Linked DNA regions of Pseudonocardia sp. HH130630-07. The protein of the gene in region 2 binds, or shares a complex with, the protein of the main gene of each other region. Links are inferred from orthologs where the notes say so. Each region holds a gene or a part of one and is shown on either strand. Other genes may lie near its edges.

Region 1 (2,975 bases), 1.8 Mb from region 2 along the record:
AGCACCGAGAGCACCACGAGCAGTGCGGCGAACGGCAGCCGCGTCGGATCGGTCACGTCTCCACCCCTTCGAACAGGTCCGTCTCCGAGGTACCCGGTTCCGCGCCGTCCAGAACGAACTCCTCGACACCGAGCAGCGGCTGCACGATGCCGTTGCTCATCGCGAACGCCGTCCAGCCACCGCCGCAGCGGACGTCGATCTGCGTGGCGTGCGCCCGCATCGCCGCGATCCGCTCGTCGTCGTGGGCGGAGACGTCGACCCGGGTGGTGACGGCGCCGGCGTCGTGTCCGGGGTGCTCGTCCGGCTCCGGCCAGCGCAGCCCGGTCCGGCCGGGGTCGTCACCGCAGGCGTCGAGCAGCTCGGCGAGGCCCTCGTCGAGCAGCTCGGTCGAGCGGACGGCGAAGTACAGCTTCGCGACGACGTCCGGGCGCGCCTTCGCGGCGGCGGCGGTCAGCTCGTGCGCGCGGACGTGGTCGGGGTGCCCGTAGGTCCCGTCGGCGGCGTAGGAGACGAGCACCTGCGGGCGGACGGCGTCGATCACGTCGAGCAGCTGGGCCAGCTGGGTGCCGAAGACGTCCGGCCGGGCGAACGCCCGCGGGTGCAGCTCCGCGGGCAGCGCGGCCCGGGTGCCGTGCCCGGCGAGCACCATGCCGGTGTCGCGCCAGCGTCCGGTCCCGCCGAGGTAGTGGTGCTCCGGGCCACCGAGGGCGGCGAGCGCGGCGTCCAGCTCGCGGGTCCGGTAGCCGCCGAGCTGGTCGCCCCGGTCCGGGGCGAGCTGGGCGAGCTCCGGCGGGATGACCTCGCCCTCCTCGCCGAGCGTGCAGGTGACGACCGTGACGCCGGTGTCGGCCTCGGCGGTGTAGCGGGCGATCGTGCCGCCGCTGGTCAGGGTCTCGTCGTCCGGGTGGGCGTGTACGAGCATCAGGCGGCGCGCGGGGGACACCGGAGGAGCTTACGAGGCGGTGGCCGGCCGGGCCGCGACCGAGGTCGGCAGGGCGAACGCCGCGGCCTCGCCGGTCGCCGGGGCGGCCGGGACCGACGCGCCGGTCAGCGGGACGGTCGGCACCGCCGTCGACGCCAGCCCGGCGGGCTCGGCCCCGGAGCGGACGAGCAGGTCCCCCAGCGCGGCGATCATCGCGCCGTTGTCGGTGCACAGCCGCGGCGCAGGGACCCGCAGGGTGATGCCGGCACCGGCGCAGGCCCGCTCCATCTCCGTGCGCAGCACCCGGTTCGCCGCCACCCCGCCGACCATCAGCAGCGTGTCGGCACCGCGTTCGCGGCAGGCCCGCAACGCCTTGCGCACCAGCACGTCCACGACGGCCATCTGGAACGACGCCGCGACGTCGGCGGTCCCGACCGCGCGGCCGGCGTCCTGGGCCGACTCGACGTGCCGGGCGACGGCCGTCTTCAGCCCGGAGAAGGAGAAGCCGAACGCCGCGTCCCGTGGCCCGGTCATCGGCCGCGGGAAGGCGATCGCCGCGGGGTCGCCGTCGAGCGCGGCCCGGGAGACCGACGGCCCGCCGGGATACGGGAGCCCCAGCAGCCGAGCGACCTTGTCGAAGGCCTCCCCCGCCGCGTCGTCGACGGTGTCGCCGAGGTGCTCCACCGGGTCCCGCGCGAGATCACCCAGCGCGAGCAGCGAGGTGTGCCCGCCGGAGACGATCAGGCAGACGCACCGCGGCGGCAACGGCCCGTGCTCCAGCACGTCGACGGCGGCGTGCCCGGCGAGGTGGTGCACCCCGTACAGCGGGACGTCCAGCGCCGCCGCGTAGGCCTTGGCCGCCGCGACCCCGACGTGCAGCGCCGGGGACAGCCCGGGCCCGGCCGTGACGGCGACCGCGTCGACGTCGGCCAGCGACACCCCGGCGGCGTCGACGGCGGCGCGCACCATCGGCGTCACGGCGCTGACGTGGGCCCGCGCCGCGATCTCCGGGACGACACCGCCGAAGCGGGTGTGCTCGTCCGCCGACGAGGCGAGGCCCTCACCGAGCAGCACGCCGTCCCGGACGAGCCCGGCCCCGGTCTCGTCGCACGACGTCTCGATCCCCAGTACCAGCGACACGCCGGGGATTGTCCCACCGGCCGGGAACGGCAGCGCAGGGCCGTGTCCCGCGGGGCGGCCGGCCACGGTGCCGGGTCCTGCCGGGTCACCCGGCTGCCGGGCCCGGAGCCACCATCGCGGGACGCCCGCCCGGGCGGTGCTCACACCCCGGCGAAGTGGCACGCCACCCGGTGCGACACGTCCGTCCCGGCCCGCAGCACCGGCCGCTCCTCCACGCACCGCCGCCGGTCGGTCCCGTCCAGCTGCGGCAGCTTCTGGCACCGGGTCCGAAACCGGCAGCCCGACGGCGGATCGGCCGGGTCGGGCACGTCCCCGCCGAGCACGATCCGCTCCCGCTCCCGTTCCGCGCGCGGGTCCGGGACCGGGGCCGCCGAGATCAGCGCGCGGGTGTAGGGGTGGCGGGGGTCGGCGAACAGGTCGTCCCGGCCGGCCGTCTCGACGATCTCGCCGAGGTACATGACCGCGACCCGGTCCGCGACGTGGCGCACCACGGACAGGTCGTGGGTGATGAACAGGTAGCCGAGGCCGGCGTCGCGCTGCAGCTGCTCCAGCAGGTTCAGCACCTGGGCCCGGACGGAGACGTCCAGCGCGGAGACCGGCTCGTCGAGCACCACGAACGACGGGTCGAGCGCGATCGCCCTGGCGATGCCGACCCGCTGCAACTGCCCGCCGGACAGCTCGTGCGGGTACCGGCCGGCGTGCTCGGCGGCGAGGCCGACCGTCTCCAGCAGGTCCGGGACCGTCGACGCGGTCGGCTGGCCGCCGAGCAGGGTGTACTTCTCGGCGAGGATCGCGCCGACCGTCATCCGCGGGTTGAGCGATCCGGACGGGTCCTGGAACACGATCTGCATGTCCGCCCGGGCCCGGCGCAGCTCGTCCCGGGACAGTGCGGTCACCTCGCGGTCGCCGACGC
Region 2 (3,015 bases):
GAGATGGCGTCGTCCGGGCTGCCCGGCACGTTCCTGTCCCGGCGCAACCCGGTCATCCGGACGCTGGCCGGGCTCGCCGCCTGGCAGCCGAACCTGGTCGAGAGCGGGCGGCGCGCGCTCGGCGACGTCATCTGGGCGATCACCAAGCGGTTCGCCTACGGCGACCGGCAGGTCGACCCGCGGATGGTCGACCTGGTCGACACCATGATCGACTCGAACGCGGTGGGGGCGCTCACCGACTTCGTCGACACCCTCGGCACGCACGACCGGCTCGCGGCCCTGCCCGGGCTGTCCGGCGCCGAGGTGCTGGTGCTGGCCGGTGACGCCGACCGGATCATCCCGTACCGGCGCTCCGAGGTGATCGCCGAGGCGATCCCGACCGCGCGGCTGGTCCGGCTGCACGGCGTCGGGCACATGCCGATGCTGGAGCAGCCCGACACCGTCGACGACGAGCTCGGCGACCTCATCGAGCGGAGCATGGAACGCACCGGCACCGACCGCTTCCGGCTCACCCGCCCGCCGCACCGCTCGATGCGCCGGGCCGGCCGCGGCGCCGGGGAGACCGACGAGCAGGCGGACGGCCGCGGCGGCAGCCGTCGCCGCCGGGGCGGGCCGCTCCGCGGTGGACGGGTGCGCGAGGGCCGCACCGGTGCACGGGCCCGGCGGGACGGGTCGTGATCCCCGGTACCGGGGCCGGGCCGCTGCGCCGCGAGCTGCCGACCGTCACCGACACCGAGGCGTTCGGGGCGGAGCTCGGCCGCGACCTCGTCGCCGGGGACCTGGTGCTGCTCACCGGCCCGCTCGGCGCGGGGAAGACCGCGCTGGTCCGGGGCCTGGCCCGTGAGCTCGGCGTGACCGGGTCCGTCGCGTCGCCGACGTTCGTGATCGCCCGCGAGCACCCGCCGTCCGGCACCGGCCCGGCGCTGGTGCACGTCGACGCCTACCGGCTCGGTGGTCCGGACGGGTCGGTGGACGTGGCGGCCGAGCTCGACGATCTGGACCTGGACACCGAGCTGGACCGGGCGGTGGTCGTCGTCGAGTGGGGGGCCGGGGTCGCGGACCGGCTCGCCGAGCAGGCGGTCGAGGTCGTCCTGGAGCGCCGCGACGACGAGACCCGGGTCGCCACCCTGCGCCGGACGGCGCGCCCGTAGGCTCGGCGACCGTGCTGGTACTGGCCCTGGACACCGCGACGACCGTCGTCACCGCCGGACTGGTCGAGCTGCCCGCGGACGGTCCCGCGACGGCGCTGGCCGTCCGCGCGCACGACGGCCGCAAGCACGGCGAGCTGCTCGTGCCCGCCGTCCGCGCGCTCTGCGCCGAGGCCGGGCGGGCGCTGCAGGAGGTGGACGCGGTCGTCGTCGGTGCGGGGCCGGGGCCGTTCACCGGGCTGCGGGTCGGGATCGCCTCGGCGCTGGCGCTGGGGCACGCCCTCGACGCGCCGGTGCACGGCGTCTGCTCGCACGACGCGATCGCGCTGGCCGCGGCCGGGATCGCCGAGCCCGGCGCCGCGGACCCGCGGACGGGCCCGGACAACCTGCTGGTGGTGACGGACGCGCGGCGCCGCGAGGTCTACTGGGCGGCCTACGATCCCGCGGCCCGGCGGCTGAGCGGCCCCGCCGTCGAGCCGCCCGCCGCGCTCGCCGCCCGGCTGCCGGAGCTGGCCGTCGGCACGGTCGTCGGGGACCCGGGGTTCGCCGGGCCGCTCGGTGTCCCGGTCGGCGGGCCCGCCGCGCCGACGCCCGGGGGCCTGGTCGGGGTGGCCGCGGCCGCGCTGCGCGCCGGGCGTCCCCCGGCCCCGGTGGAGCCGCTCTACCTGCGCCGGCCGGACGCGGTCGAACCGACCGGGCGCAAGCGCGTCACCGCATGAGCACGACCGAGGTGACGATCGGCCCGCTGTACCGGGCCGACGCCGAGCGCTGCGCCGAGCTGGAGCACCTGCTGTTCCCCGGCGACGACCCGTGGAGCGCGCAGGCGTTCCGGGACGCCGTCACGACCGGGCAGCTGTACTTCTGCGCCCGGGCCGGCGGCGAGCTCGTCGGGTACGCGGGGCTGGCGGTCGTCGCCGGGCCGCCGCTGGCCGAGGCCGAGGTGCACACGATCGGCGTCGACCCGGCCTGGCAGCGGCACGGGATCGGCCGGGCGCTGCTCGGCCGGCTGCTGGACGCCGCCGACGAGCTGCGGGCCACCGTGTTCCTGGAGGTCCGGACGGACAACACCCCGGCCCGGACGCTCTACGAGGCGCACGGCTTCACCGTCGTCGGCCTGCGCAGGCGCTACTACCACCCCTCCGGCGCCGACGCGCACACGATGCGCCGCGACGCCGTCCGGTGATCTCCGGCCGGGATCAGGTCGTCGCGGACAGGTAGGACAGCAGGCGCAGCTCGTCGTCGGTCAGCTGCAGCGTCAGCATCGGCAGGAGCCCGGCCAGCTGTCCGGTGCTGCGGGCGCTCGCGATCGGTGCGGTGACGCCGGGCTGCGCGGCCAGCCAGGCCAGCGCGACGGCCGGGACCGGCACCTCGTGCCCGGCGGCGATCTCGTCCAGCCCGGCCAGCACCGCGCGGCCGCGCGAGTCCAGGTAGGCCGCCGCCCCCTCGGCGCGCGGGCCGTCGGGCACCGGGGAGTCCGGCCGGTACTTGCCGGTCAGGAAGCCTCTGGCCAGCCCGTAGTACGGGTACAGCGCCAGCCCCTCCGAGACCGCGAGCGGCGCGAGTGCGGCCTCGACGTCGTCGCGCTCCATGAGGTTGTAGTGCGGCTGGATCGCGGTGAACGCGGTGAGCCCGTCGCGCGCGGAGATCTCCAGCGCCGAGCGGAGCCGGTCGACGCCGAGGTTCGAGGCCCCGGTCTCGCGGACCAGGCCCTCCCGGACCAGCGCGTCGAGGGCGTCGAGGGTCTCCTCCTGCGCGGTGTCCGGGTCGTCGCGGTGGATGTAGTAGAGGTCGATCCGGTCGGTGCCCAGGCGGCGCAGCGAGTCCCGGGCCGCGGCCGCGACGTTCGCCGCCCCGAGCCCGGGGCGCT

The links. The genes of interacting proteins can lie anywhere in the genome.
Region 1: the proteins of tsaB (region 2) and tsaD are in contact, whole or in part, in a solved structure (PDB 4WQ4), measured with the Escherichia coli proteins. The link is inferred for Pseudonocardia sp. HH130630-07 from one-to-one orthologs.

The regions. Positions count from the first base shown.
Region 1 is NZ_CP013854.1:1,318,839-1,321,813, forward strand. The notes cover bases 8-2,917. They hold tsaD (tRNA (adenosine(37)-N6)-threonylcarbamoyltransferase complex transferase subunit TsaD), read right to left. Parts: upstream 2,063-2,917; coding sequence 953-2,062; downstream 8-952. Other genes in these bases: AFB00_RS06310 (hypothetical protein), read right to left, coding at 8-56; mshB (N-acetyl-1-D-myo-inositol-2-amino-2-deoxy-alpha-D-glucopyranoside deacetylase), read right to left, coding at 53-922; AFB00_RS06325 (ABC transporter ATP-binding protein), read right to left, coding at 2,203-2,917. Also shown: more of AFB00_RS06310, read right to left, coding at 1-7; more of AFB00_RS06325, read right to left, coding at 2,918-2,975.
Region 2 is NZ_CP013854.1:3,159,491-3,162,505, forward strand. Bases 65-3,014 are described here. They hold tsaB (tRNA (adenosine(37)-N6)-threonylcarbamoyltransferase complex dimerization subunit type 1 TsaB), read left to right. Parts: upstream 65-1,162; coding sequence 1,163-1,867; downstream 1,868-3,014. Other genes in these bases: AFB00_RS15370 (alpha/beta fold hydrolase), read left to right, coding at 65-678; tsaE (tRNA (adenosine(37)-N6)-threonylcarbamoyltransferase complex ATPase subunit type 1 TsaE), read left to right, coding at 675-1,151; rimI (ribosomal protein S18-alanine N-acetyltransferase), read left to right, coding at 1,864-2,331; AFB00_RS15390 (aldo/keto reductase), read right to left, coding at 2,345-3,014. In the rest of the region: more of AFB00_RS15370, read left to right, coding at 1-64; more of AFB00_RS15390, read right to left, coding at 3,015-3,015. UniProt on the Escherichia coli protein: Required for the formation of a threonylcarbamoyl group on adenosine at position 37 (t(6)A37) in tRNAs that read codons beginning with adenine.